One region of the Rhodococcus sp. NPDC057297 genome, then DNA from elsewhere that is predicted to be linked to it. Evidence: predicted binding sites of a transcription regulator. Region 1 holds the regulator's gene; each other region holds the start of a gene.
What was found. Region 1 encodes LexA, which represses DNA repair genes until DNA is damaged. Its sites were predicted from a motif close to CGAACANNTGTTCG; they were not measured.
Positions count from the first base shown of each region.

Region 2: the regulator LexA is predicted to act here: its motif matches at 1,823-1,836, upstream of ACFULT_RS03280 (DUF222 domain-containing protein).
Region 3: the regulator LexA is predicted to act here: its motif matches at 1,628-1,641, upstream of ACFULT_RS11505 (DUF222 domain-containing protein).
Region 4: the regulator LexA is predicted to act here: its motif matches at 2,292-2,305, upstream of ACFULT_RS02595 (DUF222 domain-containing protein).

Region 1 covers NZ_JBHUZE010000004.1:273,003-276,354, reverse strand. Annotated here, with positions in the region: gene hrpA (ATP-dependent RNA helicase HrpA) at 1-145, shown strand, start outside; gene nrdR (transcriptional regulator NrdR) at 157-621, opposite strand; gene ACFULT_RS14730 (hypothetical protein) at 749-1,162, opposite strand; gene lexA (transcriptional repressor LexA) at 1,571-2,269, shown strand; gene ACFULT_RS14720 (acyl-CoA dehydrogenase family protein) at 2,409-3,352, opposite strand, start outside.
Region 2 covers NZ_JBHUZE010000001.1:703,041-706,392, reverse strand. Annotated here, with positions in the region: gene ACFULT_RS03280 (DUF222 domain-containing protein) at 1-1,788, opposite strand, end outside; gene ACFULT_RS03275 (hypothetical protein) at 1,934-2,161, opposite strand; gene ACFULT_RS03270 (DUF1707 domain-containing protein) at 2,232-2,900, opposite strand; gene ACFULT_RS03265 (glycosyltransferase) at 2,953-3,352, opposite strand, start outside.
Region 3 covers NZ_JBHUZE010000003.1:327,705-331,056, reverse strand. Annotated here, with positions in the region: gene ACFULT_RS11520 (diguanylate cyclase domain-containing protein) at 1-16, opposite strand, end outside; gene ACFULT_RS11515 (MarR family winged helix-turn-helix transcriptional regulator) at 74-547, opposite strand; gene ACFULT_RS11510 (crotonase/enoyl-CoA hydratase family protein) at 549-1,376, opposite strand; gene ACFULT_RS11505 (DUF222 domain-containing protein) at 1,665-3,352, shown strand, end outside.
Region 4 covers NZ_JBHUZE010000001.1:550,424-553,775, forward strand. Annotated here, with positions in the region: gene ACFULT_RS02590 (DNA-binding protein) at 1-148, shown strand, start outside; gene ACFULT_RS02595 (DUF222 domain-containing protein) at 189-2,276, opposite strand; gene ACFULT_RS02600 (hypothetical protein) at 2,414-2,767, shown strand; gene ACFULT_RS02605 (hypothetical protein) at 3,094-3,352, shown strand, end outside.

The sequences.
Region 1 (3,352 bases):
CAAGCACCACACTTCAGCGGTGCAGGATGTGTTCTGGATGATCGAAGAACTGCGAGTCGGCCTGTTCGCGCAGAGCATCCGCACGGCCTATCCGGTGTCGGAGAAGCGTCTCATGCGGGCCATGGAGGTCGCGGCACGCTCGTGAACCGGCGAGCGTCAGTCGACCGCGGCAGCCTGCCGGTGCGCACGAAGATCGAGTATTTCCTTCTCGAAATCCTCGGCGGAGCTGAACGAGCGGTACACCGACGCGAACCTCAGGTAGGCGACCTCGTCGAGGTCACGCAGGGGGCCGAGAATGGCCAGACCCACCTCGTGGCTGGGGATCTCGGCCGATCCCGACGCTCGGACCGCATCCTCGACCTGCTGTGAGAGCAGATTCAACGCATCGTTGTCGACATCGCGGCCCTGGCATGCGCGTCGCACACCCTTGACGACCTTCTCCCTGGAAAAGGGCTCCGTCACCCCACTGCGCTTCACCACAGCCAGCACCGCAGTCTCGACAGTGGTGAACCGACGGCCGCATTCCGGGCACGAACGTCGACGACGAATTGCCTGACCCTCGTCTGCTTCCCGCGAATCCACCACGCGCGAGTCGGGGTGCCTGCAGAACGGGCAATGCATGGTTGAGCCTCCGTCGTAGCCGTCACGCACCCCCGAACGGCACACAGGAGGCACAGGCTTCGAGGATACTCGGAGCGGAACCGAGCCGGCTCCGTCCCCTGGCAGACGGGGCAGACACAACACAGCGCTACGGGCCTACCGTGCCGTTAGGGACCGTGCTGCCGGAGACCGTGCTGCTGAAGACCGTGCTGCTGAAGACCGTGCCGTCCGAGACCTGGACCGTGACACTGGAGGGCGCGGAAACGGATTCGAGCGACGATGCGCGAAGGTTTGCCATTCCGACGAGCGCCAACAGCACCACAGCGGTCCCCACCACTCCCGCCACCGCACCGAGCACGGTGATGCGCTGGCTACGATGCGCCTGATCTGCGCACCCGTCGGCCCGCCGGTCGTGCTGGCCGCCGCGGACCGCGGACACGCCGACATGACGGCGACGCTGCATCGTCGCACGACGCTGCGACTCTGTCTGACGGGTACGGACAGCACGGCGAGTCTGCTGGTGCTGCTCCGTACGGACGGGCCGCTCGGTAGTGATGCTCATCGGAACCTCCGGTGTCGAACGAGACGTGGATTCGAACGCTATTCGATCAGGCGTTCGATGAACGCTTGTTCGAAAGTTCTATCACGCACCTCCGACAAAGTCAGTAGAAAACGCGACACGGATCGAACAGATGTTTGATCCAACAGCGATAACGGGCTAAGTTCGTGTCAGAAACCACACGTCACATCCATCCCACGCGTTCTGGTCTTCGAGCACGTTCGAGTTCCGGCACACGCACGCATCACGCAGGAGGACGCACGAATGAAAGACGAGACCTCTAGCGGGTCGAACGGCACGGGGTCGAACGGAAAGGCTGCCGGGAAGCCCGCTGTGACGAAAACTGCGGCAGCGAAAACTACGGCGACCAAAAGTACGGCCGGCAAGGCTGCTGCGGGCAAGCCTGCTGCCGTGCCGACCGCGAAGGCGTTCGAGGGCGAGGGAACGGACATCAACGCCGGACTCACCGAGCGTCAGCGCAAGGTGCTCGAGGTGATCCGGGCGTCGGTCACCGAGCGGGGCTATCCACCGAGCATCCGCGAGATCGGCGATGCCGTCGGGCTCACGTCCACATCGTCAGTGGCACACCAGCTGCGCACGCTCGAGCGCAAGGGCTTCCTCCGCCGCGACGCCAACCGTCCTCGGGCCGTCGACGTGCGGGGGCTCGACGAGGTGCAAGCGGATCACGCGGCCGCCGTCGCCGACGGTTCCGCTCCGTCCGAGGACCAGTTGCCGACGCCGACTTTCGTGCCGGTTCTCGGTCGAATCGCCGCGGGCGGACCGATCCTCGCCGAGGAAGCCGTCGAGGACGTGTTCCCACTCCCCCGCGAACTGGTGGGTCAGGGGTCGCTGTTCCTGCTGAAAGTCGTCGGCGAATCCATGATCGATGCAGCAATCTGCGACGGAGACTGGGTTGTCGTGCGTCAGCAGAGCGTCGCCGACAACGGCGACATCGTCGCGGCCATGATCGAGGGCGAAGCAACCGTCAAGACGTTCAAGCGAACCAAGGGTGATGTCTGGTTGATGCCGCACAACCCCTTGTTCGAGCCCATTCCCGGCAACGACGCAGCAATCCTGGGCAAGGTCGTCACCGTGATGCGCAAGCTCTGAGCGCGCTCGTATCACCACCTCCCCCGTACCCCCCGTACCGACACGGAGCGAACGTGACGTTCGGTCACTTGAAGTGACCGAACGTCACGTTCGCTCCGTTCGGGGGGTGCGGCGGCGCGCGCTCGGGGTTACGACGAGGTCAGAGGTCCAGTCCTCGGCCGATGATCTCCTTCATGATCTCCGTGGTGCCGCCGTAGATGGTCTGCACGCGCGAATCCATGTAGGCCTTGGCGATCGGGTATTCCTTCATGTACCCGTAACCGCCGTGCAGCTGTAGGCATCTGTCGATCAACTTGACCTGGTTCTCGGTTGTCCACCACTTCGCCATGGCAGCTTCCTGCACGGTGAGCGTGCCGGCGTTGAGAAGTTCGATGAACTTGTCGACCATGATGCGTGTCGCGGTCGTTTCCGTGGCCAGTTCGGCGAGCACGAAACGCGTGTTCTGGAACTTGCCGATGGACTTGCCGAACGCCTTGCGGTCCCGGCAGTACTGGATGGTCATGTCCAGCGCGGATTCCATGGCTGCGGCTGCGACGACAGCGATCGAGAGCCGTTCCTGCGGCAGATTCTGCATCAGGTAGATGAAGCCCATTCCCTCCTCACCGAGGAGGTTGGCTGCGGGGATTCGAACGTCGGTGAAACTGAGCTCCGCGGTGTCCTGGGCTTTCATGCCGATCTTGTCGAGGTTGCGTCCGCGCTCGAAGCCCGGCATGTCGCGTTCGACGACCAGCAAGCTGAAGCCCTGCGCACCCTTCTCCGGGTCAGTACACGCGACGACGATGACGAGGTCGGCGTTGATCCCGTTGGTGATGAAGGTCTTGGATCCGTTCAGGACCCACTCGTCGCCGTCGCGAACCGCGCGGGTCTTGATTCCCTGCAGATCACTGCCGGTACCGGGCTCGGTCATGGCGATCGCGGTGATGAGTTCGCCCGAGCAGAACCCGGGGAGCCAGCGCTGTTTCTGTTCGTCGTTCGTGAGCTCGATCAGGTAGGGAGCAACGACGTCGTTGTGGAGAGTGAACCCGATACCGCTGTATCCGCCGCGGGTGGTTTCCTCGGTGACGATGGCGTTGTACCGGAAGT
Region 2 (3,352 bases), on a different contig from region 1:
GGTGGTGTGGTTCTCGAGTCCGGGTAGGGGTATGTCGGAGGAGACGATGTACTCCCCGGGGTGGTGGAAGTGATTGACCCGACCGCGGCGCTGGGGGTCGACCGAGACCGGTGAATGCCACAGTGTCCGCCCGGGGTAGGGGTGATCGGGTCCGGCTTTCGTCGTCGCCCACTCGTTGTCTCCGGGTCCGACGAGTGGGTGGTGGATATCGCAGCCGAACGTCAGATCCCCGATGTCGGTGTGCCCTCCCTGCGCCCATTCTTTGATGTGGTGGGTTTGCGATCGCGTCGCCGGACGGGTGCAGCCAGGGAAACTGCAGCCGCGGTCGGCGGCGATGAGCACGATGCGTTGATCAGCGGAGGCGAGTCGTTTGGTGCGGGCCAGGTGCAGAGGCCGGCCGTCGTCGTCGAAGAGCGCGAGGTACTGCTCCGCGTGGGAGGCCATTCGGATCGCATCACGCATCCGGATGGTGGTCCCGGCCGCGGTGACTGCATGCCCGGTACCCGATTGCAGGTCCTTCCACTGCATGACGATCACCGCGGTGACCGGCAGCCCGCGGTGACTGCCGAGCTTCCCGGACGCCAACATCTGCCGCGTGACCGCCTTGAGCGCATCATGCTGTCGACGTCCCACACTGCGACGATCCCGCCGCGCCCGCTCGACCACCTCAGGATGCTCCTCCGAACCACCAGAACCACCGGAACCCTCGACTTCACCCCCACCCCCACCCTCACCACTGCCGCTGCCGCTGCCGCTGCCACTGCCGCTGCCGGTGGCGTCCTCGTCGCTGTCACTGGCACTGTCTTTGCCGTTGCCGTTGCCGTTGCCGTTGCCGTTGCCGAACAGTGTCGGTTCGGTCGAAGCGGTGTCGACTGTGTCTGTCTTCGGTGTGGGTTCGGGTGGGTCGGTGAGGGGTGAGGCGTCGTCGGGGTCGAGCATGCCGGGTTTGGCCCATTTCTCGAAGATCGCTTCCATGTAGGCACCGGTTTCGGGGTCGACGACGAAGCTGCCTTTGCGTAGACCGTCGGGCCCTGGTTTACCCATCCGCACGTAGCAGCGGTCGGCGAGAGTGCTCTCGTCGGTCAGATCCCCGTCCGGATCGAGCAGGTCGTACAACCGGCGCGCGGCAGCGGCGAACTCGTCCGGACCGAGCTCCCGAGCCAGCTGCGCCAACTGCCGCTCCGCGCTCGCCCGCGTCTCGACATCGCTTTTGCTACCCAGACGCCGAAAGAACTTGCGGATCACCTCCTGCGGCTCCTCGTCGAGCACCCCCTCCTGCGCGGCAACAGCTGTCGCGGGCAGTTCCGGAGCCAGACGTTCACCCGTCATCGCTGTGCGCGTACCGAGGGTCTCCGCCAAACGGATACGCTGCCCAGCCCGCCTGCGGGAGATCCGCAGCAACACCGCCAGAGCGTCGGGGACCGATCCCCAGATGTCGTCGAGACCACGCAGATCCATCAGATCCGCCAACCAGGTGTGCGACTGCCCGAACAACGACCGCGTCACCGCCTCGGTACGCACCAACACCGCACGCTGATCCGCCGTACTGGCACCACGCATGTTCATCCGACTCAGAATCTCCACCTGACGCTCCAACGTCGCCACCACCTGAGCCAGATACGCCGCCTCGATCGGCAACACAGACCCCGCACCGGTCACCCCCGACCCCGCGCTCTCGACCGCCGAGCCGTCGACTACCGAATCACCGACTACCGAATCATCGACTACCGAGTCACCGACTACCCCGTCACCGACTGCTGTCCCCGAACCCTCATCCCCCATGAGCATGACACCACCATAACCAGACCCACCGACAAGTTTTCGAACACACGTTCCCATGCGGTGGAGATTGCTCGATGCTTCGGCCCGTCCGCGAACACAGGCGACCCGGATGAGGAAGCTGATCAAGCAACAGCCTGAAATTTACTTTCCATCAATCCAATTCGCCGTTTGCCACCGACTCGATCCAGTCGACGGCGGCGTCGGTCAGTTCCGACTGATCCGCCGAAGAATGCCCGGCCCACCACGACGGGTCGGGCGAATCTCCCGCGACGGAGAGAAGTTCGGCCTCGACATGCGGGTCGAGCGGCTCACCGTTGTGTTCGATCAACCACGACCGCGTACGGACTGCCAGTAGTGGCCACACTTGTTGGATCTGCATCGCTTCATCGTTTCGCCGGGTCCGGGCGTCGTCAATCGGGGTCGACCCTGAGATTCACCCCGATGCGCGATCAGTGTCCGAACATCCGTCGGAACGAGGTTCCGAGTGGGTGTTTGGCGGTGACGGAGCCGAAGCGAACCTTGCCACGCACGACCACGTGCAAACGGCCGATGGGCGGGCCGGTGCGGACCTTGTTGTTCGCGCTGCCTCCCACTGTGTCGAGGCCGTTGAGGTCGACCGTCGCCTCCTCGGGGACAACGAGAGAGATTGTGCTGCAGTAATCGTCGACAGTCACCTCTACCACCTGGGTCGACATGATTGCCTGCGTGAAATCGAGCGTGATCGTCGACATCTTGCTCTGGATCGACAATTTCGGCGGTACGTGCCACGGCCCTTTGCGCGACACCGTGGACATCGTTCCGCGCACCACGTCACCCGGACCACCGTGAGCGTTTCCTGCATGCCCGTGCCAGGGCGAATGCGTCGGCGGCTGGTAGGACGGCGCCGTGCCGGCGTTGTACGGGGTGGGACTGGGCGGGCGGTGCTCCTCGGCGATCTGCATGCCAGGTAGGTCGGCGAGGACGGAGTTGAGTTCACCGCGGGTCTTGGCGGCCAGCGCCGTGTCCATCCGCTCGGTGAATTCGCCCAGCGACAGCATGCCCTGCCCTACTGCGCGCTGCAGGAGCTGACCCACATGCTCCTTCTCTGCGTCGGACACTCGTAGATCCCTCGCCTCCATGGGTTCCAGGATAGATGCGTTCCAGGATAGGTGTCGACGCCGAACCTGGCCATCATGCGGATTCGAGCACGCTCAGCATCCCCGCCACCGACAGCGGCCAGCCGAACTGCTCCGCCCTGGCCCGCGACGCCGTCCGTCGGGCTGGAGCGGGTAGGTCGAACACCCTCGACAGCTCCGTCGCCAATCCGTCTGCGGTGTCGTCGAAGCGCCCACCGCAGTCCGTGGTCACGATGTCGGCCAGCGCGGACGACCGCGATACGACGACGGGGGTTCCAGTTGCCAGTGACTCGAGCGCGGCCAACCCGAACGTCTCGTGCGGCCCCGGCGCCACAGCGACATCCGCCGACGCGAGCAGGGATGCGAGTTCCTCACGCCCGTCGACGAATCCGAGGAACTCGATGGGGAGTCCTCGGGCTCTACGTTCGAGCCCTGCGCGTCTCGGTCCGTCGCCC
Region 3 (3,352 bases), on a different contig from region 1:
GTGTGCCGTCCAGCACCGCGTCCTCCCTAGTGGTCAGCTGCCCGAATTCACTGTCCCCGGGCGATCGACTCGTTCAGTCGCGGCCGGAGGGTGCGTCGGGCCGGACTCGCTCGTAGTCGGTCAGGAACCGGTCCAGCAGGTCGACGAGCGCAACCCGATCTTCCTGAGTCCAATCGGCCAGTACCAGCCCGAGGCTGTCGGTGCGCTTGCGGTGCATCCGGTCGGCGACGCTGCGGCCGGTCTCGGTGACCGCGAGGACGTACGCGCGGCCGTCCTTCTCGTCACGCACGCGCTGTACGTGGCCGTGCTCCACCAACTGTGCAACCTGCCGGCTCACGGTCGACGGGTCCGAATTCACCAGAGTCGCAAGCTCACTCGATCGCATCGGCCCGTCGCGCAGCAGCCGGAAGAGGCAGACGAATGCTGCGCCTTCCACGCCACCGGACTCGACGGACATCTGGGCCAATTTCCGCTCGCGAATGCGCTGCAATCGCACGAGCTGGGTGCCCAGTTCCTCGGCGGTGTCGATGTCGGCGGTACCACTCACGTCAGCTGCCACTGAAGTTCGCCGGTCGTTTCTCGAACACGGAGGTGATCGCCTCGGTAAGGTCGTTCGACGCCAGGAACGCTGCGTTCCAGGCCGCGACGTAGCGGAGACTGTCGTCGACGGCGGCGGACCGCGAATGGTCGAGGACCGTCTTGATTCCGTGTACGACGAGCGGAGGGTTGGCGGCGATCTCCGCCGCGGTCGCCCGAGCGCCTGCGAGCAACGCGTCCTGATCCTCGAAGACGTCGTTCACGAGCCCGATCTTCTCCGCACGAGCGGCGTCGATGTCCTTGCCGGTGAGCGCGAGCTCACGCAGGTGTCCGTCGCCGATGATCGCGGGTAGACGTGCAAGCGAACCCATATCCGCGACGATCGCGACCTTGACCTCTCGAACACTGAACTTGGCATCGGCACTGGCGTAGCGAATATCGGCGGCGCTGATCAGGTCGAGGCCACCGCCGATGCACCAGCCGTGCACCGCCGCGACGACGGGCTTGCGGCAGTCGGCGACAGCGTTCGAGGCCAGCTGCATGCGCTTGATGGTGTCGTGGAAGGTGGTGCGCGGACCCGCGAGCGCCTTGTCCGCCATGAGCGGCGCGAACTCCCCGCCCATGGCAGCCAGATCGAGGCCGTACGTGAAGTTCTTGCCGGATCCGGTGAGCAGAACTGCGCGCACCTCGTCGTCGGCGTCCAACTCGGCGAACAACCGCGGGCACTCGCTCCAGAAATCAGGCCCCATCGCGTTGCCCTTACCCGGCCCGAGCAGCGTCACCGACGCGATATGGTCGGAAATCTCGACCGAGAATGCGTTCCAGTTCCGTTCCGTCATGGACCCGAGAGTAACAAGCCTCGGGCAGCCCACCTCGGCTGTCGGCACAGGTCGCATCAACAGCAGTTCTTCGGTGTCGATCACGCGTTCTCGAAGGCCTTCTCATCGATAGTCGAGCCGGCTGCATCGCAGCGTCTCGACAGCATGCTCGACGCATTTTTGTCGGTGTCGTGTGCTAGCAGATCGAACTTCGAAAACGGTTGCCCCACAACCCGAAAGACCTTGCAGCCGAACAGAACGGGCGGTATATTCGAACATACGTTCCCATTAACCGGGGGGGTTCACCACATGCCACACACCACGCCCAGCAGATACGCCCGCTACCTGGGCCCACACACACCACCCACCATCGACCCAACACTCCTGACCGAACTCACCGACGCAGCCAGAGAAGAAAACAAAGCCTGCGCACGCAAAGTCGCCCACGCCGCACGCATCTGGGAAACCTGCATCGAACAAACCATCCACATCGGCGAACGCATCACCGACGCCGGCAACTACGCAGCCTCCGAAACCGCAGCCGCACTCGGCTGCTCCAAAACAGTCGCAGACACCTACTCCGACATCGGAATGGACCTGCGCCTACGCCTCCCCCACATCAAAGCAGCCTTCGACGCCGGAGACCTCGACCTACCCCGAGTACGCGCCATCCACCGCCTCACCGCCCCCTACAGCACCCCCGCCGTCGAACACGCACAAACCGACATCCTCACCGCCGCCCTACACCTGTCCCCCGGACCACTCGCCACCGAAATCAACACCATCATGCACCGCTGCGCACCCGAGGAAGCAGTACAACTACGCACAGACCTCACCCGCCTGACCGGCGTGAAATACCGCGACAAAGACATGATCGCCACCATCGAAGCCAACCTCGACGCCGCAGACGCCGCCGCCAGCTGGCAACGCATCAACGAAGTAGCCGACACCCTCTGCCCCCGCGACCCCCGCACCCGAGGACAACGCCGCGCCGCCGCCTACACCGCCCTCATGCACAGCGAAACCCACATCGCCTGCACCTGCGAACCCGACGACAACCACCCCTGCACCGCCAACCCCGAACCCCCCGACCGCCGCCGACCCCTCACCACCGTCACCATCGACATCGACATCGACACCCTCCTGCACCTCGCCGACCTCCCCGCCTACCTCGCCGACCACGGCACCATCGACGCCGACTACGCCCGACAACTAGCCCACAACAGCGACCTGCAAATCCTCATCACCGAAGCACTCGACCTCGCCCACGAACTAGGCCACATCACCAACCCCAACCCCGACAACAACAACGCCGCCGCACACGACACAGATCCCGAGCCCACACGCACACCACACCCCACCGCACACCCGACCTTCCATCCACTCGGACGCGGCCGACGACGCCGCGGACTCGACCTCCCCACACCCCCAGCCCCACACCCGACCGACACCGACACCGACACCCCGGCCGGACAGTACGAAGGCCGATACACACTCATCGCCGCACTCGAATCCGCCATCGAAACCAACCCCGCACTGGCAGTCCCGCTCTACCCCGACGGCCACGGCGGACTCACCACCCCACCACCCGGCGCACTGACCTACCGACCCGGCACCGCGCTCGCAGACCTCGTCCGACACCGCGACCGCACCTGCCGCCACCCCGGATGCGACGTCCCCGCAGCCGGCTGCGAGATCGACCACGTCATCGCCTTCGACCACCACAACCCCACCCGCGGCGGCTGGACCATCCTCACCAACCTCCACTGCCTCTGCAGATACCACCACTCCCTCAAAACCATCGGCGCCTGGACACCCACCATGCTCGCCGGAGCCGCCGAACACTGGCAATCGAACTCCGGCACCACCGCAGTCACCCTCCCCGGAAACACCTACGGAACAACCGACCTCACCGCACAATCACTCATCCCCCACATACCCCGCAAACGCAGACCCACCACCACCAACACCACCACCACCAACGCCACCAACCCAAC
Region 4 (3,352 bases), on a different contig from region 1:
CGCATTCTTCGCCGCCGGTTTCACATCGCTGGAGGCGTTGGCCGGGCAGTCGGAATCGGAGCTCGCACAGCTCCACGGCGTCGGGCCCAAAGCGCTGAGCATTGTGAAGGCAGCATTGGAAGCGGAAGGCCTCGGGCTCGAACTTTAGACTGAGTCATTGCGCAGGCCCCACTCCTGAGCCCTTCTGCTCAGAACGGCGGTGGCCGGTACTTCTCGCGTTCGGCGACCACGGCGCGATGCTCGAGGAACTTCTCGCGGAGGTACATCGCGTCGGCTCGGCGCTGCGGATCGTCGAGTCTCGCGATGTCCGCCAGACTTGGTGCGCCGCCGTCGGTGCGCGCATTCAGGAGCCTCCAGAGTTGGCAGTCCTCATCCGTGATGTTGGCTTCCCACCACGTGGGTTCGTACAGTTCGTCCGGCGGGTCGGGTAAGTCGTCGTGGCGGTCGATGTTCTTGCGGGTGTCGGATCGACGGGATGCGCCCCTCGACGTCGGTTCGGACGGCATGCGGAATGGACGGACGTGGACGAAGTCCCCGGGGATGTCGACTGTTCCGAACGCGGGTGGGGTTATGTGCTGCAGCCCAGCCCCTGAGCGCCAATAGATTCCGTCCCCGGCGAGCTTGGTGCACGCCCACAGTCTCAGAGTCTTGGCCTGATGGTGGTACGGGCACAGTGGATGCAGATTTCCGAGAACGGTCCAGCCTCCGGACATCGGATCTCGATGATCGAACGGAACGATGTGGTCGATGTCGCAACGGGCAGCCGGTACCCCACAGTTGGGGAACGTGCAGGTGTGATAGCTCGCGCGAACCAGCGCGACCAGAGCGGCGCTCGGCCGGTAGGTGAGAGCTCCGGGCGGAGGCGTGCAGAATCCTCCATGTCCGTCGGGGTGCAGGCCCTCGGCGAGCGACGGGTCGAATGCAACAGCGTCCATGAACGCAGCAATCGCCGCGGACAGCGCTGCTTCTTCCCCGATCGCCGACGCATGCGGGTTCTCCTTCGCCCGCTGCGTAGGAGTCGGCAGAGGCGCTGCAGGACGTGTTCGGCCACGCGCGACAACCCGCCGAGCACGAGCAGCCCTCCGCCGACTGCGCCGTACTGAATCTTGCTCCGGTGGTCTGGAATTCGGTGTAGCAGGAGGCTCGGTACCACCATCGTTGTTACCGAGGCCGTCGTTGTCACCGAGATCGTCGTTGTTACCGAGACCATCGTTGTTACCGAGACCGTCGTTGTTACCGAGACCGTCGTTGTTACCGAGATCGTCAGTCGCGCCATCGATGTCGAGGCCGCGACGTTCGCGTGCGGCGGTCAGGGTTTCGGTGAGCAGGACCTGCCAGCGAGAGTCGGTGGCGAGGAGTCGGACGGTTTCCGCGTCCAGAACTGTGCCGTCGGACAGTGTTGCCGGCTCTTCGTTCAGTCCGAGCAGGGTTTCGATGTCGATGTGAATGTTCAGCAGGTGTGGTCGCCGGTTGGGGTTCTTGGCATCGACTCCCCGAAACGGGCATTGCTGGCTCCCGCAACGGCATTGGAGCGCATCTTCTCGGTGGATCAACGCAAGCAGGGCGTGTCCGCGTAGTTCTTTCTTGGTTCGCGGATCTTTCGGGCAGACGGTGGCTACGTACTCGTCGAGGAGGGCGTCGCATTCAGCGCCCTCGAGCACGCTCATCTTGGACACCAGGGTGGCGATGCCGGAGTCGTTGCGGCGAATCTCGGCGCATCGTTCTTCGGCGAGCGCAGCTTTTTGTGCAGCCGCGGCCTCGTCAGGGTCGTATTGGAACCAGCGGCGCCAGATGTTCTCCCGCAGCGCTTTCGGAGCACATCGCTGTGCAGCGGCGAGAATGTCTGCCTCCAGAGCTGACACAGTCTCGTCGCTGGCGCGGAGCAGGGTCAGAACTACCGTTCGGACACGGCCGTAGTCGAGGTCCCCGGCCGTGAAGGCGGCATCGATTGCCGGCAGACGCCAGAACAGATGGTTGGCGACAACGATCATCTGGCGCGCAACAGTTCGTGTCGTCGACATGGACACTGCTGCTTCGTATTCGACTGTGTGTCGGGCGCGATCGACGTTCGGTTCCTCACTGCCGTGCTCGGCCCCCAGCGCATGGACGTCCATCTCTGCGCACAGTCGTATCTCGTAGAGATCCTGCAACTCGTGAATCACCACTGCCGACGCTCGGTTCTCTGCCCGCCGTCCATCCGACAGGCGCGTCAGTGACCGCGATGCCGCACTGTCTGCATCGGATCGAACCTGCGTGGAGCCCCCCGGCTGTGCCATGCCACCTAGAGTAATCGAACATATGTTCGAACACAAGGGCCGACGATGCCTCTCTTGATCTTCTTTCTCGGCCCCACATCGGTGTGGTCGGGTCGTCTGCTCCGGTATGGCTCCCGCAACCTGGCTAACCTGAGGCGATGACCAGTACAGGCGTTGTCAGGGAGTGGTATGCCGACGAAGGATGGGGCGTTCTCGCCTCCCTGGACACTCCCGGCGGCTGCTGGGTTCACGTCAGCATGCTGTGGGCCATCGCGCTGCCTCCTGCGCGCGAGAACGAGTCCATTCATATCACCGGTTCCAGTGTTGACGCGGTCGTGGGGGAGACCGTGGATTTCGAGTGGGAACAGGTGAGACAGGACGGTTACGACTATCGCGGAATCAGCGTGAGGCCTCGTCGAGATGGCCCCGAACGGACCATTCGCTGGGAGTACGGAGGCGATCGCCGTCATTCGGGGGTGGAATTTCGGACCGCTCCGCGGCTGCAGGAATAGACGGATGAAATTATCCGACGTGCGTCCACGCGAGCCGACGATCACGGCCTAGCCTGATGCGGGCGCACGGTAGAACGTCCCGCCGGCGGGGCTGACTTGGTTCGCAATGTTGGCTGTCACCAGTATTTGGCCCGATCCGGAGTGGACATCGGTTCGGTATCCATCGTTGGTAGGTATCACCCCAGAAGTGTTTCTGCTGTCCCTGGATTCGCCCGGCGGGTTTCGTCAGCAGATGCACCTGTGGATTTGTAGAAGCCGATCCTGATTCCGGCTGCCTGTAGTCGCAGTGGTCGCTCCTGAGGTGCCCGTGTGAGACGCTGGGGTGCATGGTGAGCATGGGGGCGTGGTCGCTGGCGGACAAGGCGTCGAGGCTGGGGTGGAAGACGGTCGGCCGACGGGTCGACCTCGACGGCGACCAGTCGTGGTTGCGGGGGCCGGTATCGGGTCCGGGCGTCGTTCGGGACAGGTGGCTGCAGCAGGAGGCGGAGCGCATCGGTGGGCGCGTCGTACCCGGTTCCTCGTCGGACGGGTTGCTGCACAGCTTCGACGCGCTGGCCGGTCCGCAGTTCGACCCGAGCGCGATCG